4 regions of the Embleya sp. NPDC020886 genome follow, and region 2 is predicted to be linked to each of the others. Evidence: riboswitches for the same ligand, from Rfam matches in the RefSeq annotation. Region 2 holds a riboswitch; each other region holds the start of a gene.
The links. A riboswitch is a leader RNA that binds a small molecule or an ion and turns the genes downstream of it on or off. The one in region 2 is predicted to bind cyclic di-AMP.
Positions count from the first base shown of each region.

Region 1: linked by a shared signal. The riboswitch ahead of ACH4U8_RS32325 (transglycosylase family protein) and the one ahead of ACH4U8_RS24945 (transglycosylase family protein) in region 2 are both predicted to bind cyclic di-AMP.
Region 3: linked by a shared signal. The riboswitch ahead of ACH4U8_RS06080 (NlpC/P60 family protein) and the one ahead of ACH4U8_RS24945 (transglycosylase family protein) in region 2 are both predicted to bind cyclic di-AMP.
Region 4: linked by a shared signal. The riboswitch ahead of ACH4U8_RS26880 (NlpC/P60 family protein) and the one ahead of ACH4U8_RS24945 (transglycosylase family protein) in region 2 are both predicted to bind cyclic di-AMP.

Region 1 is NZ_JBIRRX010000011.1:157,538-162,195, forward strand. Features, by position in the region: gene ACH4U8_RS32315 (hypothetical protein) at 1-76, shown strand, start outside; gene ACH4U8_RS32320 (glycerophosphodiester phosphodiesterase family protein) at 398-1,462, shown strand; gene ACH4U8_RS32325 (transglycosylase family protein) at 1,613-2,896, opposite strand; cyclic di-AMP (ydaO/yuaA leader) riboswitch at 2,928-3,159, opposite strand; gene ACH4U8_RS32330 (hypothetical protein) at 3,897-4,148, shown strand; gene ACH4U8_RS32335 (aldo/keto reductase) at 4,249-4,658, opposite strand, start outside.
Region 2 is NZ_JBIRRX010000007.1:187,265-191,922, reverse strand. Features, by position in the region: gene ACH4U8_RS24955 (DUF6421 family protein) at 1-420, opposite strand, end outside; gene ACH4U8_RS24950 (hypothetical protein) at 1,014-1,322, shown strand; gene ACH4U8_RS24945 (transglycosylase family protein) at 1,389-2,021, opposite strand; cyclic di-AMP (ydaO/yuaA leader) riboswitch at 2,127-2,321, opposite strand; gene ACH4U8_RS24940 (EthD family reductase) at 2,513-2,848, opposite strand; gene ACH4U8_RS24935 (phosphoenolpyruvate hydrolase family protein) at 2,930-3,754, opposite strand; gene ACH4U8_RS24930 (Tm-1-like ATP-binding domain-containing protein) at 3,756-4,658, opposite strand, start outside.
Region 3 is NZ_JBIRRX010000001.1:1,436,921-1,441,578, forward strand. Features, by position in the region: gene ACH4U8_RS06070 (PspC domain-containing protein) at 1-226, shown strand, start outside; gene ACH4U8_RS06075 (response regulator transcription factor) at 223-900, shown strand; gene ACH4U8_RS06080 (NlpC/P60 family protein) at 993-2,081, opposite strand; cyclic di-AMP (ydaO/yuaA leader) riboswitch at 2,091-2,234, opposite strand; gene ACH4U8_RS06085 (hypothetical protein) at 2,572-2,928, shown strand; gene ACH4U8_RS06090 (PIG-L deacetylase family protein) at 2,947-3,666, opposite strand; gene pcrA (DNA helicase PcrA) at 3,786-4,658, shown strand, end outside.
Region 4 is NZ_JBIRRX010000008.1:156,646-161,303, forward strand. Features, by position in the region: gene ACH4U8_RS26870 (alpha/beta hydrolase) at 1-343, shown strand, start outside; tRNA gene ACH4U8_RS26875 (tRNA-Thr) at 425-498, shown strand; gene ACH4U8_RS26880 (NlpC/P60 family protein) at 654-1,745, opposite strand; cyclic di-AMP (ydaO/yuaA leader) riboswitch at 1,755-1,898, opposite strand; gene ACH4U8_RS26885 (DUF3320 domain-containing protein) at 2,444-4,658, shown strand, end outside.

The DNA.
Region 1 (4,658 bases), on a different contig from region 2:
GCGGGCAGTGCCGGTCCGTCCGAAGTCGGTCACGCTGAGCGCGGCGGCGCCGGAGGCGGTGCTGTACCGCCGGTGAACCGGTTGGCATCGGGCACCGGCCGGGCTTGATGAGGTGTTCTCAAGCCGCGGTCGGGAGTCGGGCGCCGGGCGGGCCGAAGTCGGCTCGCCCGGCGCCCGGCCGTCGGTGTTCCGCCGGTTGTCCGGGCCTTTGCCGCGGTTGCCCAACGGCCTTACCGGCAAGGCGTCTTCCGGTACCGGATGGGGTTTTGCCCCGCCGCTTCTTCGTCTCTTCTTCGCCTGCCCGCCACGAGCCGACCCCCCGCGCATCACGTCGCGCGGGTCAGGGTGTGGGCGTCGACGCTCGACCGTCGTCGACCGGAGCGAGAAGGAGACGTCCATGTCCGGATGGAAGACCGTCACGGCTGCGGTGTTGGCCGGGGCCGCCATCGTCGCCGCCCCGGGAACGGCCGCGGCGGCGGACCGCCACGGCGGCAACCAGCGCGGGTCCTTCGACCTCCAGGCACACCGCGGCGGTCTCGGGCTGACCGTGGAGAGCACGCTCGCCTCCTTCGCCAAGGGCCTGGACGTAGGCGTGTCCACCCTCGAACTCGACGTGCAGATCACCGAGGACGGCCGCGCCGTGGTCACCCACGACCGCAAGGTCGACGGGCGCAAGTGCGCCGACACCGCACCGGTGCGGGCCGGCGACCCGGAGTTCCCCTACGTCGGCAAGTACGTCAACACGCTCAGCCTGGCCCAGGTCCGCACGTTGGACTGCGGGTCGCGGCAGTTCCCCGGTTTCCCCACGCAGACCACCTCGCCCGGCGCCCGAATGCCGCTGCTCACCGAGGTGTTCGACCTGGTCCGGCGTCGGCACGCGCACGGCGTGAAGCTCAACGTGGAGACCAAGGTCGAGGCCGGCGCGCCCCAGGAGACCGCGCCGCGCGAGCAGTTCGTGCAGACGGTGGCGCGCGAGGTGCGCCGGGCCGGGCTGTTGCGCCAGGTCACCATCCAAAGCTTCGACTGGGGTGCGCTCAAGCGCATGCGCCAGGTCGAACCGCGCCTGCCGCTGGTCGCGTTGACCAACTACGACTTCCTTCAGGTCGGCAAGCCCGGCGCCTCGCCCTGGCTGGGCGGCCTGGACATCGACGACTTCGGCGGCGACCCGCTGCGCGCGATCGCCTCGTTCGGGGCCGGCACCTTCTCGCCCGTGCACGGTTTCCCGCAGAACGGCAAGGTGACCGATCCCGACTACCGTCCGTACGTGACCCGGGAGATGGTCGCCCGGGCGCACGCGCGGGGCATCAAGGTCGTGCCGTGGACCATCGACGACCCGGCGACCATGGCCAAGTTGATGGACGACGGCGTGGACGGCCTGATCACCGACTACCCGGACCGGTTGCGGGAGTTGCTGGCCGCGCGCGGACTGCCGCTGCCCAAGCGGTATCCGGCTCGCGGCTGATCGATCCGGCCGCACCGGGGGCCGGGCGCGGAAAGGGTCCGGGCGCGGAAAAGGGCCGGGCCCGTCGACACGTGGTCGACGGGCCCGGCCCTGGCTGCGGCTACTACACGGCGGCTGTTGCCGTGCGGTTACTGCCTGTTGACGCTCGGATCAGAGGTTGACGCCGTGCGCGCGCAGGTAGGTGACCGGGTTGATGCCGCTGCCGTAGTTCGGGGTGGTGCGGATCTCGAAGTGCAGGTGCGGGCCGGTCACGTTGCCGGTCGCGCCGGAGAGGCCGATCTGCTGACCGGTGCTCACCGTGGCACCCACGCGAACGCTGATGCTGGACAGGTGCGCGTACTGCGAGTACTTGCCGTCCGCGTGCTTGATGACGACCTCGTTGCCGTAGGCGCCACCGTTGCCGGCGCTGACCACGGTGCCCGAGGTGATCGCCTTCACCGAGGTGCCGGTGCCGACCACGAAGTCCTGGCCGGTGTGGCTGCCGCTGGACCACAGCTTGCCGCCGGTGCCGAACGCGGTGCCCAGCGAGCCGCTCACGGGAGCGACGTAGCCGGAGGCGTTGACCGAGGAGCTGCCGGCCTTGACCGAGGCACCCTTGGTCGCGACCGGGGCCTTCTCCTTGACCGTGGTCTTCGGAGCGACCTTCACCGACGCGGAGGGCTTGGCCTGCGACGTGGTCGTGGTCGTGGTCTCGGTCTTGGGCGCGGCCTTCGGCGCGACCTCGGCCTTGGCGGTGGCGGTGGCGGTGGTGGCGGTGGCGGCCTTGGCCTTGCCGGACAGCTTGAGCTTCTGACCGATCTGGATGACGTCCGGGTTGCCACCGATTACGGCGCGGTTGTCGGCGTACAGCTTGTGCCAACCACCGGTGACGGCCTTGTCCGCGGCGATCTTGGACAGGGTGTCACCCTTGACCACGGAGTACGAGGAGGTGGTCGACGCGGCGGCCGGGACGACCTCGATCTTCGGGGCCGGGGCGGTGGTCGGCGCGGACTCGGCCGGCTTCTCGGCGGCCTTGGGGGCCACCGTGACCGAGGTCTTGGCCGAGCCGGCGGCCTTGGTGCTCGGCGAGACGGCGGGCTTGGCGCCGCCCTTGGTCAGACCCGCCGGGCCGGAGGTGTTCGGCCACGCGCCGGGGCCCTGCACGGCGAGGACCTTCTCCGCGATGGCGATCTGCTGGTCCTTGGTGGCCAGGTCGGCACGCGGGGCGTACTGCTGACCGCCGAACTCGTTCCAGGTGCTCTGGGTGAACTGCAGGCCACCGTAGAAACCGTTGCCGGTGTTGATGTGCCAGTTGCCCGAGCTCTCGCCCATGGCGACCTTGTCCCAGGTGGAGACCGAGGCGGCGTTGGCGGTCGCGAGACCGGTGATCAGCGGGGCGGCGACGATCGCGCCGGCCATTCCGAGGGTGAGCGCGAGACGCGTCTTCTTGGGCATACGGGCAGGGGTGTTGAACGACTGCACGAAGATTTTCCTTCTCCCACGCCTACGAAGTGAGCTGTCGGATTCGGGCTGGAGAGTCTCGCCCGGCCGTGTTCGGCCCTCGTGAGAGGGACGGGCACGGCTTCACCCCAAGCCGTCCTAATGGGCGTCTGTGTCACAGACGCCCGGGACGGCATTCCACTTGGTTCCCCCGCTCCTGCCTTTCGGGTTTCGTACCGTGGCCTCGCTCCGGCGGCAGGATTCGGCGAACCGGGAGACCATTTCGCCGAGCACCGGACCGGTGTGGCGAAGCACCAAGCTACGCACACCCCGACCGGGAACCAAACATCACGATTCGCCGAAACCGAAAAATCAGGACGTAAGCGTGGAATATCGGGACCTAAAGTCCCGGACGCGGTACGCATTGTGCCCGAGTTGCTCACGCTGAGCCGATAGGGGAATCACCATGGGTGAAATTCCGGAAAACTCGGTTCACGCTGCGTACGAGTTCCTGACCATCGGTATGCGCGATGTGACGTGCGTCATGCGCTCGATAGCGGAGTGTCCGAATTACCCCTATATATACGTCCCAATTTGCCTGCCGGCCCGGTCTCCGCCGGGGTTGTGACCGCCGGGAAGTGGTGCGCGTCTCGGGGCTTCACTTGGATTCGATCCGCCTCATGGGGGCGACGCTCTCCGGCAGAGCCTGCTGTTTCGCTGCCCGGCCGGCGTCGTCGATACCGAGTACGTGGCGCGGGTGGGTCGAGATGGCCCGTTGCATCAGGGCGGCGCGTTCGGGGTTGTCGGCGGTGGCCTCCCGGGACCTCGTAGCGGGTGCCCGGTCGAGCGCGACCGGGAGCCGTATCGGCTCGGCGGTCCCGGCGACGGGACGCTCGCGGCACCGGGCGCGGCCGGTCCCGTTCGGGCCCGGCCCCGGTCACCCCCCGTATTCAGGCCCGCCAACCTCGTCGATCGGGTGGCTTGGGACGGAGGGGGTGGGGGCATGGGGGCGGGCATGGAACGATTCGAGATTGCCATCTTCCCGTTCAACGACCAGGACATGGCCGCCGACGCCCGGGGCCCGGCGGTGCGCTCGGCGGTGGTCGAGGCCACCGGCGAGGTCGGCGCATCGGGCCATCCGCGCTACGCGGGTGAGGGTGTGGTGGCCGACATCGACCCGAGGTCGCGCACGGTGGAGGCGATCACCATCGACGGCGCCGAGATCGAGGACGGGTGGAGCGTGCGGATCGTCCCGGCACCGGGCTGAGCCGATACCGACGAGGGCGGCCGTCGACACCGCGGACCCGCGGGTCGAACAGCCGCCCTCGACATCGTTTCCGGCCGACCCGGCGGGTCGGCGATCGGGCTCAGACCGCGGCGGACAGCGCCTCGAACTGCTCGTCGGACAGTCGGATTCGGGCCGCCTCGGTGTTCTCCTCCAGGTGCGCGACGCTGGAGGTGCCCGGGATCGGCAGCAAGACCGGGGAGCGGTGCAGCAGCCAGGCCAGCGCCAACTGTGAGGGCGCGGCGCCCTGTTCCTTGGCGACCTGCTCCAACGGACCGCCCGGCCGCGCGAGTTGGCCGGTGGCGATCGGGAACCACGGGATGAACGCGATGTTCTCGGCCGTCGCGTAGTCGAGCACGCTCTCCGACTTGCGGTCGGCCAGGTTGTACAGGTTCTGCACGGAGACGATCTCGACGATCTCCCGGGCCTCGCGCAACTGCTCCACGGTGACCTCGGACAGGCCGATGTGCCGGATCTTGCCCTCCTGCTGCA
Region 2 (4,658 bases):
CAGCCACTGCGGCCACACCACCCGCAGCAGCACCGCCTCGACGTTGCGCTTCGGGTTGCCGTTCTGGGTGTTCATCGGGAACACGACGAGGTGCTCCAGCCCGTCCCGCCGGTCCCGCTCCGGGCGAAACGCGACGAGCGAGTCCAGGAAGTCGGGGCGGCCGAAACCGTCCGCCGACCAGCGCCGGAAGTCGGCCACGACGGCATCGAGGTACGCCTCGTCGTGCGGGAACAGCGGTGCGAGCCCGGTGATCGAGGAGGTGATGTCGGCCACCAGCGCCCGGGCGGACGCGTGCCCGGACGGCTCGATCGAACCGTCCTCGGCCTGCAACGGACGCAGGTCGGCGACGGACCGTTTGAGCACGGGCCACAGCGGGTGATCGACGGCGGTACGGACGGCTACGCGGGTCATGTTCGACATGGAACCCTCTCAGGAGAAAGCAGGAACCACGGTCAGGCGAACCTATGTCAAAAGATTTTAACGCCGCAAGGCCCTTCCAAACGCAATCTTATCGTCGTGGGTATGTTTTGCCCGAATAAGTTGAGATTGCCGGGCGACCCTGTTCGATCATCTCCCGGGCGCGGCGGCGGTGCATCCGGCGCCTCCGGAGGAAGGCACAAGATTTCGCCGACCCGGTCGCCGAGGTCTGTGGCTGTTGACCGTCGATCCGGCCCGTCCCTACAGTTTCGTTCTTCTTGACGGAATACCGATTCCGTATAGCGGAATATTGGCCAGGGAGCGCCCCCGGATCCGCATCCACTCCCGCTGCCCGATCCCGCGAACGATCCTGCGATCCCGCATGTCCGATGGGCCGGGCCGTCCCGCGACGGCACCCGATGTGGAGGCACCGATCATGGGCCGGAGAACCACCAGGAAGACCGTTGCCGGCGAGAACGCGGCCGAGGCGCCGGGCGGGCCGCCCGCCGGCGGGGCGGCGCCCGTGCATCCCGTGGACGAGATCCTGCCGCCGGGGCGAATGCCGGCCGGCGCCCTGCAACACGTGGCCACGGTGTATGCCGGAGTGGCCGCCCCACCACCTGGGCAGGGCCGACCTGAACGCCGGCTCCAACGCGCTGATCGTCGCGGTGGCCCTGGCCTTCGGCGTCTTCCCGATCGCGTTCGCGGACTTCTACCACGCGTTCCCGGACAAGGTCGCGATGATCGCCGAGTCCGGCATATCGGCCGGCTCGATCGTCGCGGTCCTGCTCAACCTGCTGCTCAACCACACCGGGTCCGCTCGGACCGAGGCCGCCGGCCGGCCCGCCTCCCCGACCGCCGACGAACGACCCGCACCGCCGGCGGAACAGCCCGCCCGCGCCTGACCGTTGCCCCGAAACGGGCGTAGGCCCCGCCGAAGTACTCGGCGGGGCCTACGTGGTGACGCTGGATCAGACGGCGAGCTGGGTGCCCACCGAGATCAGGTGGGGGTTGCCCCCGATGACGCCCGCGTTCGCGGCGTACAGGGCCTTGTAGCCACCCTTGACGCCGAGCTTCGCGGCGACGCCGGAGAGCGTGTCACCGGCCTTGACGGTGTACTTGCCGGAACCCGAAGTCTGCTTGGTCGCGGCCGACTTCGGCGCGTCCTGCTTGTCCTGCTTGTCCTGCACCTGGACCTTCGGCGCGTTGCCGGTGGAGGTCTTCGGCGCGTTCTCGGTCACGGACTCGGCCTTGGGTGCGGCCTTCGGCTCGACCTTGCTCTTGGTCTTGCCGGTGGTCGCGGAGTCGGCCGTGGCGGAGGCGTTGCCGCCCTTGCCCAGGCCGGCCTTCTGCGAGCAGACCGGCCAGGCGCCCGGACCCTGGCTCGCCAGGACCCGCTCGGCGACCGCGATCTGCTGGTCCTTGGTGGCCTGCGCGGCGCTGGAGGCGTACTGGCTGCCGCCGAACGCGTTCCAGGTGCTCGGGGTGAACTGCAGACCGCCGGAGAAGCCGTTGCCCGTGTTGATACCCCAGTTCCCGGTGCTCTCGCACTGGGCGACCGCGTCCCACGTGGACGAGGTCGCGGCGCTCGCGCTGCCCGTCATGCCCACGAGGGGAAGGACGAGACCCGCACCGGCGGCGACGGCGATGCCGGCGCGACGGCCACGAGAGAGCGAGCGAACGGGAGCGGTGATGGCACGGAAGGTCATTTATTACCTCGTCGGGCGCCTACGAAGTTAGCTGTCGGGTTCGGACGATTGGCCCGGCCTCGCCTGCAACAGGCATGGCTTCACCCCAGACATCGACGTGGCCGATGTCGGCACTCACTTGGTTCCCCCGCTCCTGCCGCCAGTCGATATCGACTGCTTCCCTCGGGCGGCGGCAGGATTCGGCGTACCACCCGGGGAGTCCGCTTGTGCGAACAACCACGAAGCTACGCACCGCTCCGCCGGGTTGGCAAACATTTCGGGCGATTTGTGAGGTGCCCCATAGGGCGGAATAACGCCGATTTGCCCGATATGTCGCCAACCCCGCAGGTCACGGCTTCGACGTCCACGGTGCGCAGCCGCGTGCTCACCCGTGCTTCAGCGACGAGCTATTCCGTCGCGGGCAGCTCCACAGGTACGACTACCCGCTCCTCGTCCCACAGGAACGTCGCCCCGCCGGTCGCGAAATTGGCGACGTCGGCCACCGTGGCCCGCCCCTCCGGCGAATCCAGGGTCGCTTCGATACCGGCGCGGGTCGGTGCGTACAGCCCGACCACCAGGTAATAGGGCGGCTGCGCGCCGGACGGATCCGGTTCGCACTTGCCGATGGTCCAGCCGGTCAACCCGGGCATGGTGCGGGCGAGCGGGACGTGCTTCTCCCAGTAATAGGTGTCGAACGCCGCCGGGTCCTCGGGGTGGCCATAGAGCACGGTCAGCTTGTACATGCCGAATCCTCACGATCGTGTGGTGGATGTGGGTCCTGCCGGTGGTGCCCGGTGCGTCCGGCGCGCCGGCGCCGGATGGAACTAGCGCGCGGCGATGCTCTTGAACGCCCGCGCCTGCTCGGTGATGGCCACCTCGGTGGGCAGCCGTTCCATGCTGGAGGCGCCGAAGAAGCCGACCACGCCGGTGGTGTGGGCCAGCACGTACGCGGCGTCCTCGGGTTCGGCGATCGGCCCGCCGTGGCACAGCACCAGCACGTCGGGGTTCACCTCCGCCGCCGCGTCGCGCATGAGCTGCACCCGCTCCACCGCCTGGTCGAGGGTGACCGCGGTGGTCGCGCCGATGCTGCCCTTGGTGGTCAGTCCCAGATGCGGGACCAGGATGTCGGCGCCCGCCGCGGTCATCGCCCGGGCCTGCTCGGCGTCGAAGACGTAGGGGGCGGTCAGCAGGCCGCGCTCGGCGGCCAGCCGGATCATCTCCACCTCCAGGTCGTAGCCCATCCCGGTCTCCTCCAGGTTCTGCCGGAAGACGCCGTCGAACAGCCCGACCGTGGGGAAGTTCTGCACACCCGCGAAGCCCATCGCGGCGAGCTGGTCCAGGAAGTGCGGCATGATCCGGAACGGATCGGTGCCGCACACGCCCGCCAGTACCGGGGTGCCCTGGACCACCGGCAGCACCTCGCCCGCCATCTCGACCACGATCGCGTTGGCATCCCCGTAGGGCAGCAGCCCGGCGAGCGAACCCCGACCGGCCATTCGGTAGCGGCCCGAGTTGTAGATGATGATCAGGTCCACCCCGCCGGCCTCGGCGCACTTGGCCGACAGTCCCGTGCCCGCGCCCGCGCCGATCACGACGCCGCCCTGCTCGACCGTCCTGTGCAGTCGGCCCCGCGCCTCGCGTCCGTTCATCTCAGTCCACGCGTCCCTTCGTGATCATTTCGTGCAGTCGATCCGCCGCCGCCGTGGCGAACGCCGGATCGTTGATGTCCGTCGCCGCCTCGTGCACCTCGACGGAGCTGCCCGCGAGCCCCGCTCGCAGCTCGTCGAACAGCGCCTTGTCGGCGACGGAATCGTAGAAGGGCGCGCCCTCGACGTCGATCGCCGAGACCCCGTGCAAGGGCAGGTAGAGCGCGGTGGGGCCGGTCGCGGCGACCAGCTTGGCGGCGATGCGCCGACCCAGCTCGGCGTTCTCCGCGGGGGTGGTGCGCATCAGCGTCACGGTCGGGTTGTGCACGTAGAGCTGCCGCTCCTCGAACCGCTCGGGCACGGTGTTGCGCGGGCCGAAGTTGACCATGTCCAGCGCGCCGACGCTGACCACCTGCGGCAGCCCCATCCGGCCGGCCGCGGTCAGCCGCTCGGGACCCGCGCTGAGCACCCCGCCGACCAGGTCGTCGGCCAGCTCGGTGGTGGTCAGGTCGAGGATCCCGGCCAAGAAGCCCGCCTCGGCCAGATTCTCCATCGACGTGCCGCCCGCCCCGGTGGCGTGGAAGACCAGCACCTCGTAGCCCAGCTCGGTGAGCCGCTCGCGGGCGGCGTCCACCGCCGGGGTGGTCACCCCGAACATCGACGCGGCGACCAGCGGACGCCCCTCGCCGGTCACCCCCGCGACCGCCGCACGATCCTCGGCGTAACCGCCAGCCATCCCGGCGATCGCGTCCGCCGCGTTGCCCAGGATGCGCTCGGAGAGCCGATTTATCCCGGCGATGTCCACGACGCTGTACATCATCGTCACGTCCACCGCGCCCACATACGGCGACACGTCGCCCGCCGCCATCGTGGAGACCAGCAGCTTGGGCACACCCACCGGCAGCGC
Region 3 (4,658 bases), on a different contig from region 2:
CGACGAGGACACGGTGACGGTCTTCGTTCGAGACCGCGGACCCGGATTCGACCCGGACACCGTGCCCGCCGACCGGCTGGGTGTGCGAGAGTCCGTGCTCGGGCGCATGCGCCGCAACGGGGGCGCCGCACACATCCGCAGCGAACCCGGCGAGGGCACCGAGGTCGAGCTGGAGATGCGCCGCGCCGAGGCCGGCCGGGCCGCTGTGGGAAGGACGAACACGTGAACGCCACCGAGAGCAGCACCGAGCACCCCGAGGGGACGGCCCGCACCCGGGTGGTCCTGGTCGACGACCACCGGATGTTCCGGACCGGCGTGCGCGCCGAGATCGGCGAGGCCGTCGAGGTGGTCGGCGAGGCCGACGACGTGGCGAGCGCGGTGGCCGTGGTCACCGAGACCCGCCCCGAGGTGGTGCTCCTGGACGTGCACCTGCCCGGCGGCGGCGGGGTCGAGGTGCTGCGCCAGTGCGCGTCGCTGATCCCGGCCGTGCGCTTCCTCGCGCTGTCGGTGTCGGACGCCGCCGACGACGTGATCGGGGTGATTCGCGGCGGGGCCCGGGGCTACGTGACCAAGTCGATCACCGGCGACGAGCTGATCCGGGCGATCGGCCGGGTCGGCGAGGGCGACGCGGTGTTCTCGCCGCGCCTGGCGGGCTTCGTGCTGGACGCCTTCGCGGCCACCGACGTACCGCCGATCGACGAGGACCTGGACCGGCTCACCCAGCGCGAGCGCGAGGTGTTGCGGCTGATCGCCCGCGGCTACGCGTACAAGGAGATCGCCCGGCGGTTGGTCATCTCGGTCAAGACGGTGGAGACCCATGTGTCCGCCGTACTGCGCAAGTTGCAGTTGTCCAACCGGCACGAACTGACCCGCTGGGCGACCGACCGTCGGCTGGTCTGAGCGAGCACCGACACCCGGCACACACGACGGCGCCCTCCCGCGAACGAATCCGCGGGAGGGCGCCGTCGTGATGGTACGGGCGACCGATGGACCTAGCCGGGTCGAATGGCCGCGAGGAACGGCATCGAGTCGAGCGGGGCCTTGGTCACGGTCTTGCCCGGTCGCGGGGCGTGCACGATCTGGCCGTTGCCGATGTACATGCCCACGTGCCGGTTGTCCGAGTAGAAGAAGACCAGGTCGCCCGGCTGCAGGGCGCTCTTGGCGATCCGCGGACCGTCGTTGATCTGGGTCCAGGTGGTGCGGGTGAGCGAGACGTTCGCGGCCTTCCAGGACGCCTGGGTCAGGCCCGAGCAGTCGTACGAGCCGGGGCCCTCGGCGCCGGAGACGTACGGCTTGCCGATCTGCGCCAACGCGAAGTTGATCGCGGCCTGGGCCCGGCCGGAGGCCGGGATGTTGGTCGCCGGCGGCGTTTCCTTGTCCTTGTCCCGCGAGCTGCGGTCGTTGTTCCGCGAGGTGGAGTCGTTCGCGTGCTCGTCCGAGTCCAGGACGTCCTTCTTCTGCTGCTCGGTGAGCGTGTTCAGAAGTCGGTTCGCCTCGGCCAGCTTGGCCTGGATGTCGGTCTTGTTCTTGTTCAGCTCGGTGCGCAGCTTCTCCAGATCGGCGAGCTGCGCGGACGCCTCGGTGCGGTCCTGCTGGAGGACGCGGGCCTGCGCCGCGATCTGCTTCAGCTTGGCGGCCTGCTGGCCGTCGAGCTGGGACATCATCTGCGACTTCTGCAGGTAGCCCTCGGGGTCGCCGCTGAGCGCGAGCGAGAGCGACGGGGGCAGGCCGCCGGTGCGGTACTGGTTGGCCGCCAGGACACCGATCTGGTCGCGCAGGGCGTTCAGCGCGGTCTGTTCCTCGGTGATCCGGGCCTGGGTCTGGTTCGCGGTGCCCTGCTGCTTGGTGATCTGCTCCTCGACGCCGTTGGCGGCGTCGGTGGCCTTGACCACGTCGCTGTGCAGTTGGTTGACGCGATCCTTGGTCTGCTGGAACGTCTGCGCGGGATCCGCGCTCGCGGTGCCGGCGAAGGTCATCACGCCGGTCATGGTCGCCGCGGCCGTGACGACGGTCGCTGCGGTACGCACGGCGGTGCGCGGCTTGGGCTTGCGGTGCTGCCCGGGTCGACGTTGGGACGCCACTGGTGGCGGGTCTCCTTCCTCGGCCGCCTACCGGGTTAGCTGACGGGTTCGGGCGGAAGAAGGCGCCCTACGGTGCCGGAGCACCGATTCACCCCAGGGACTGCGAGGGTCCCCGGTTCCGGCTTCGCATCGCGGTGACGGCGGTTGCCCGACATCACCGAAAGACGTCCCCGAATTCGGCGGAGGCGATCGTGCCGACCGGGTGGCCGACGTCGAGTCCGATCGCCTGTCGGAGAACACTAGTCACAGCCGTGTCACGACCATCACCATTGGCCCCTGCATTGCCAAAACTTTACCAATACCGCCGTTTCCTTCTCCGCGTATCACGGGAAAAGCGCCCGGATTCCCGAAAGTCGATCTTGAGTCGATTTGGCGAATATTGCCGGCATATGACCCGCCGATGATCATCGACCGGCCGCCGGCTAAGCTGCGGCGGCAACTGCAGCGGCGTCCCGGATGCCGCGCGACGGTCGACGAGGAGTTGTACGACGTGGACGTTCTGCGGCAGATCCTGCTGATCCTGCACATCGTGGGCATCGCGTCCCTGCTCGGCGGCTTCCTCACCCAGATGTCCGCGCTGCGCACCGGCGACGGGCGGATCGTGCCCGCGATGACGCACGGCGCGCTGACCATGCTGGTCACCGGCCTGGCGCTGGTCGGCGTGGTCCAGGCGGGTCTGGACAAGGACGTGGACAACGCCAAGATCGGCACCAAGCTGGTGATCCTGCTGGCCATCCTGCTGCTGGTCTGGGGCAATCGCGCCGCGGACCGGGTGTCCTCGAAGGTGCTCGGCGCGATCGGCCTGTTGACCGTGGCGAACATCGCCATCGCGGTCATGTGGACCTGAGGCCCGGGCCGCCCCGCCCTACCGGGTGTCCACCACCCGGAACACCTCGGCCATCAGCCCCGCCCCCAGCCCGAAGCGCTCGGCGTTGCCGGTGAGCATCCCGGCGACCTGCTCGCGCAGCCCGGACAGGTGACTCGTCTGACTCGCGTGCGACAACAGCGCCGCCATCTTGCGTTCGAACACCGCGCTCACCTCGACCGCGTGATCCGGTGCCGGCGTCGGCGACAACCACGTCTCCGACACGGTCCACTCCTTCAGCCCCTCCACCTCCAGCAGCTCGGGGTGCGCGAACGGATTCCGGGCGTCCGGATAGATCGCCCGCATCGCCGCCTCGCCCGCCTCCAGATGATCCGGATGACTGGGCGCGAGCCGGTTCCAGTCCCGCTCCGGGCTCGGGATCACCATGCGCTGCGGTCGCACCTGCCGGATCACCCGGGTGATGTCGCGCCGCAGCTCGAAGGTCGCCGCCAGCCGCCCGTCCGGATGGCCGAGCCAGTACAACCGCCGCACCCCCACGTGCGCCGCCGCCGCGCTCTGCTCGGCCCGCCGGATCCCGCCGATCTCGGACCGCGGCACCGCCGGGTCGAAGCCGCCCGCGTCCCCGTCGGTGACCAGGCAATAGCTCACCTCGATCCCGGCCTCGGTCCAGGTCGCCACCGTCCCGGCCGCCCCGTAATCGATGTCGTCGGGGTGCGCGGCCAGCACCAGAACCCGCTCCACGTCGCGATCGTCCAGCACGATGTACTCCTTGATCCGGTCGACCCGACGACGGGAAACCCGTCGTCGGCGCGACGATCCTCGCTCGGTACAAAGGGCCGAGCACGACTCGCTTGTTACCCACCTAGACTCGGGGAACGATGAGCAGCCTCTTCGACGACATCCCCCTGCCCGGTTTCGAGACCGCGGCCAAGAAGTCCCCCACGAGCCCCGCGGACGACATCCCGCTGCCGCCCGAGCCGGACGACAACCAGGTATACGGCCTGCCGGAGGACTATCCGGACGACCTCTACGAAGGGCAGTACGCGCCGCCGGCCGAGCCGCGCGACGCCTACTACCGCAACGGCGCCCCGCGCCCGGTGGTCGATCCGGCCCGGTTGCTCGACGGGATGAACCCGCAACAGCGCGCCGCGGTCGTCCACGAAGGGACCCCGCTGCTCATCGTGGCCGGCGCGGGCTCCGGCAAGACCCGCGTGTTGACCCATCGCATCGCCCACCTGCTCGCCGCGCGCGGTGCGCACCCCGGCGAGATCCTGGCGATCACCTTCACCAACAAGGCCGCCGCCGAGATGCGCGAGCGGGTGGAGGCACTGGTCGGACCGCGCACCAGGGCGATGTGGGTGTCCACGTTCCACTCGGCGTGCGTGCGCGTCCTGCGGCAGCAGTACAAGAAGCTCGGCATGAGTTCGTCGTTCTCGATCTACGACTCGGCCGACCAGCAGCGGCTGATGGCGATGGTCTGTCGCGACCTGGACCTGGACCCGAAGAAGTTCCCGCCGCGCAAGTTCAACGCGCAGGTGTCCAACCTCAAGAACGAGCTGATCGATCACGAGGACTTCGCCGCGAAGGCGATCAACGAGACCGAGCGCATCCTGGCGCAGGCGTACACGATGTACCAGGAGCGGCTGCGCCAGGCCAACGCGCTGGACTTCGACGACCTGATCATGACCACGGTGCACCTGCTCCAGGCGTTCCCGGACGTCGCGGAGCACTACCGGCGGCGCTTTCGACAC
Region 4 (4,658 bases), on a different contig from region 2:
GCGGGAGCTGCCCGGCTACCTGGCCGACTCGCCGACCTTCGGCCGCAACCTCGCCTGGGCGGGCCTGACCTGCGCCTCCTGGCCGACCCCGCCGACCGGCCGGCCGCACCCGATCAGGGCCGAGGGCGCCGCCCCGATCCTGGTCGTCGGCACCACCCGCGACCCGGCCACGCCGTACTCCTGGGCCCAGTCCCTGGCCGGCCAACTGGCCTCCGGCAGCCTCCTGACCTACGACGGCGACGGCCACACCGCCTTCGGCCGAGGCAGCGACTGCGTCGACCGCACGGTGGTCGACTACCTCACTCAGGGCACCGTCCCCACCAAGGGCAAGACCTGCCGCTGACCCCCGCCAAAGCCGCGTGTGGACCACCCCGACGGGTGTGTACACTCATTCCCTGTCGCCACCTTCAAGGTGGACCGACAAGCCGCCTTAGCTCAGTCGGCTAGAGCGACGCACTCGTAATGCGTAGGTCAAGGGTTCGACTCCCTTAGGCGGCTCCTCGAAGGCCCAGGTCAGTTGGTTTCTGATCTGGGCCTTTTGCATTTTCGGGGTCGGTCCGGGCGTGATGTGTCGACGAATCGGCGCTCGGACGGGCCGGGGTATGCAAAACCCCGGCCGGGTTTCCGGCCGGGGGCATTGTGTGCGCGGGGGGTCAGCTGGGGCGAATGGCCGCGTAGAAGGGCATCGAGTCGAGCGGGGCCTTGGTTACGTTCTTGCCCGGTCGCGGGGCGTGCACGATCTGGCCGTTGCCGATGTACATGCCCACGTGCGAGTTGTCCGAGAAGTAGAACACCAGGTCGCCCGGCTGGAGGGCGCTCTTGGCGATCCTGGGACCGTCGTTGACCTGGGTCCAGGTGGTGCGGCTGAGCGAGACGTTCGCCGCCCTCCAGGACGCCTGGGTCAGGCCCGAGCAGTCGTACGAGCCGGGACCCACGCCCCGGGGCGCGTACGGCTTGCCGATCTGCGCCAGCGCGAAGTTGATCGCGGCCTGGGCCCGGCCGGAGGCCGGGATGTTGGTCGCCGGCGGCGGCGAGTCCGGCTTGTCCCGCGAGCTGCGGTCGGCGTCGCTTCGCGCACCGGTGTCGTTCTTGTGCTCGTTCGAGTTGAGGATCTCGTCCTGCTGCTTCTTGTCCAGCGTGTTCAGCAGCCGCTGGGCCTCGGCGAGCTTGGTCTGGATCTCGTTCTTGTGCGTGTTCAGCTCGGTGCGCAGCTTTTCCAGCGCGGAGAGCTGCGCGGTGGCCTCGGTGCGGTCCTGCTGGAGGACGCGGGCCTGCGCCGCGATCTGCTTCAGCTTGGCGGCCTGCTGGCCGTCGAGCTGGGACATCATCTGCGACTTCTGCAGGTAGCCCTCGGGGTCGCCGCTGAGCGCGAGCGAGAGCGACGGGGGCAGGCCGCCGGTGCGGTACTGGTTGGCCGCCAGGACACCGATCTGGTCGCGCAGGGTGTTGAGCGCGGCCTGTTCCTCGGTGATCCGGGCCTGGGTCTGGCTCGCCGTGCCCTGCTGCTTGGTGATCTGCTCGTCGACGCCGTTGGCGGCTTCGGTGGCCTTGATCACTTCGCTGTGCAGTTGGTTGACGCGATCCTTGGTCTGCTGGAACGACTGCGCGGGGTCGGCGCTCGCGGTGCCGGCGAAGGTCATCACGCCGGTCATCGTCGCCGCGGCCGTGACGACGGTCGCTGCGGTACGCACGGCGGTGCGCGGCTTGGGCTTTCGGTGCTGCCCGGATCGACGTTGGGTCGCCACTGGTGGCGGGTCTCCTTCCTCGGCCGCCTACCGGGTTAGCTGACGGGTTCGGGCGGAAGAAGACGCCCTACGGTGCCGAGGCACCGATTCACCCCAGGGACTGCGAGGGTCCCCGGTTCCGGCTTCGCGTCGCAACGACGGCGATCACTCACCGTCACCAAAACTCGTCCCCGAATTCGGCGGAGGCGATCGTGTCGACCGGGATGGCCGACGTCGAACCGATCGCCTTATCGCAGAACGATAGTCACAGGGGTGTCACGGTCGGCACCGGGAGCCTCTGCATTGCCAAAACTTTACCAAGACTTCCGTTTCATTCTCCGCTTATTACGGGAAAAGCGCGCGGATGCCCGAAAATCGATCTTGGACCGATTTGGCAATGATTGGCGGCGTGGATCAGCCGCCGGCCCAACTCCATCGATGTCACCGAACGTGAGAAATTGGTCGTCCGCAGAGCTGTGGGCCGCAGGGGTTGTCGCGTCGGCTTCGGGGCCGCGGCGGTGCGCGATAAAGCCGAAGCCACGCGCCGCGAACGCGGTTCACGGTGTGGTTGTTTCGGAGTCGTCGATCGTCCGATGGGCCTTATGGGGACGGCTGTTCGGGTGACTGGTGCGTCGGACTGCCGGCACTGAATACTTACTGCGGCCGGGGGGCCGAGGTGGGGTGCCTCCTGTGCGTATCCGCTTCGGAGGTACGTCTGCATGCAGAGTTCGCGAACGGCCGGAGTTGCGCAGCCTGGCAGTGGGGACGACGCGGCGCTCGCGCGATTGAGGGGCGTCCTGGGCGGTTGGCGGGACTCGCTGCTCGACCTGGGCGGGCGGAACCGGCTGTTGAACTTCCGGCACACCCGGATTGCCACTCTGGAGGTCGTCGCGCCGGACGCCGCCGCCGTGTTGGCCGGATTCGCTCGCGGCTGGCCGTTCGCTCCCGTCGAGTCCGACGGACGGGTCGAGGCAGGCACGGAGGCGGAGGAGGCCGAACCGGGCACCGAGACCTTCCTCGCGTACGACCTGGGTTCGGAGGCGGGCCGCACCGGTCGTGCCGACGGCCTGGTGACCCGGAAGAACACGCAGGCAGGGCTGGACGCGTCGCTCTACCAACTGCGGCAGAAGTCGGGTCAGATGTACATCGACTACGGCTTGTGGGTGCTCTGGCTGGGCGTCGGCATGTTGGAGTGGCGGGAGGCGGGCGCCGCGGAGACGTGCTTTGCTCCGCTGCTGCTCGTACCTGTGGAGCTTCGTCGGGACGCGCGGAGGCAGACGCGACTGCACCTGGCGGAGGACCAGGACCGGATCCACAATCCCGCGCTCGCGGTCAAGTTGGAGCAGTTGGGTGTCGACTGGAGCACGGTGGCCGACTGCGACGTGCTCGATTCCGACGCGGTCCTGTCGGCCGCCCGGGAGATCGCGGGCACGCAGCAGGGTTGGTCGGTCGAGGACCGCGTGGTGCTCGGCCTCTTCTCGTCGCACAAGGAGGCCATGTACCAGGATCTCCAGCAGAACGAGGAGCGCATCCTGGCCCATCCGCTGGTGCGAGCCGTCGGCCTCGGCCCCGACGCGGGACTGCCCGACGACCTGATCGACTTCGAGCCGCCCGAGATCGACCGCATCGACGAGATCCAACTGCCCGAGCGGACCCCGCTCGTGCTGAACGCGGACTCCTCGCAGCGGCAGTGCATCGCGGCCGCGCTGGACGGGCGTTCCTTCGTGATGAGCGGTCCGCCCGGTACCGGCAAGAGCCAGACGATCACCAACATGATCGCCGCACTCATGCATGCCGGCCGGTCCGTTCTGTTCGTCAGCGAGAAGGCCGCGGCGCTCGACGTCGTCCGCAATCGGCTCCGAGGTGTCGGCCTCGGGGACTTCGTAATGGCCCTGCACAGCGGTGACACCGGCAAGAAGGCGGTGGCGACCGAGCTGGAGCGGGTGCTGACCACCGAGGTACGGATCACCGGGGCGGCCGAGCACGAACTCGATCGGGCCCGTCGCCTGCGCGAGGAGCTGTCCGCCTATGCGGCGGCGATGAACCACACCCGTGAACCGCTCGGCCGTTCCCTGCACGACGTCCTGGGCCGCCTGGTGCTGCTGGAGCAGGCGGACACGCCGCAACTCACCCTCGGCGCGCGGAGCACCGACACGATCCGCCGACTCGAAGCCGGACACCTGGGGTCGATCGTGGCGGCGGCGGGCGCCGTCGGCCGGGCCTGGCGGCCGGCGGCGGAACGTGAGGCGTTCGTCTGGCGCGGGTTGAAGAGGGACTCCGCTCCCACCGCTGTGCTCGCCGAGGCCGCCGAGGCACTCGCCGACCTGGGTACGGCTGCCGAGCGTCGTCCGTTCGGGGCCACCATTCCCCAACCGCGCGCCGTGCCCGACCTACGCAGGGTCGTGACCACGTTGGAGGCGGGCCTGCCCGGACGAGACCCGGCCGCGGTCGGCACCGCCGGTGCCGGGCTCTCGGACGATCCCTCCGCCGGGTTTGCGCGGTTGGCCGAGCTGTTCGCACTGCCCGAGCCGCAGAGTATGCAGGCCGCCTTCGGCCTGCTGCAACTCGTCGATCTGACCTCCGCGGCCCGACGGCCGCCCGCACGATGGTTCGACGAGGACGGCCTGCGCGCGGCACATCGAGCGGCCGGGGAGTTGCAGGTCGCGTTTGCCGCCTGCGCGGTCGCGCGTGCGGCAGCGGAGGACGTCTTCGGTGAACAGGTCCTGCAAGCAGAGGAGTTGCCTGCCCTGATCGGGAGGTTCGCCGAGCAGCACCGGGGTGTGTTCGGGCGGCTGTCCTCCCGGTATCGCGAGGATCGCGCGGCGGCGGTCGCGCTCACCCGCGCCGGTTGGCACAAGACCGTGCCCCAACGCCTGACCGACGCCCTGGCCTGGCACGACGCCGCGGCCGAGGTCACTCGGCTGCTGACTCTGC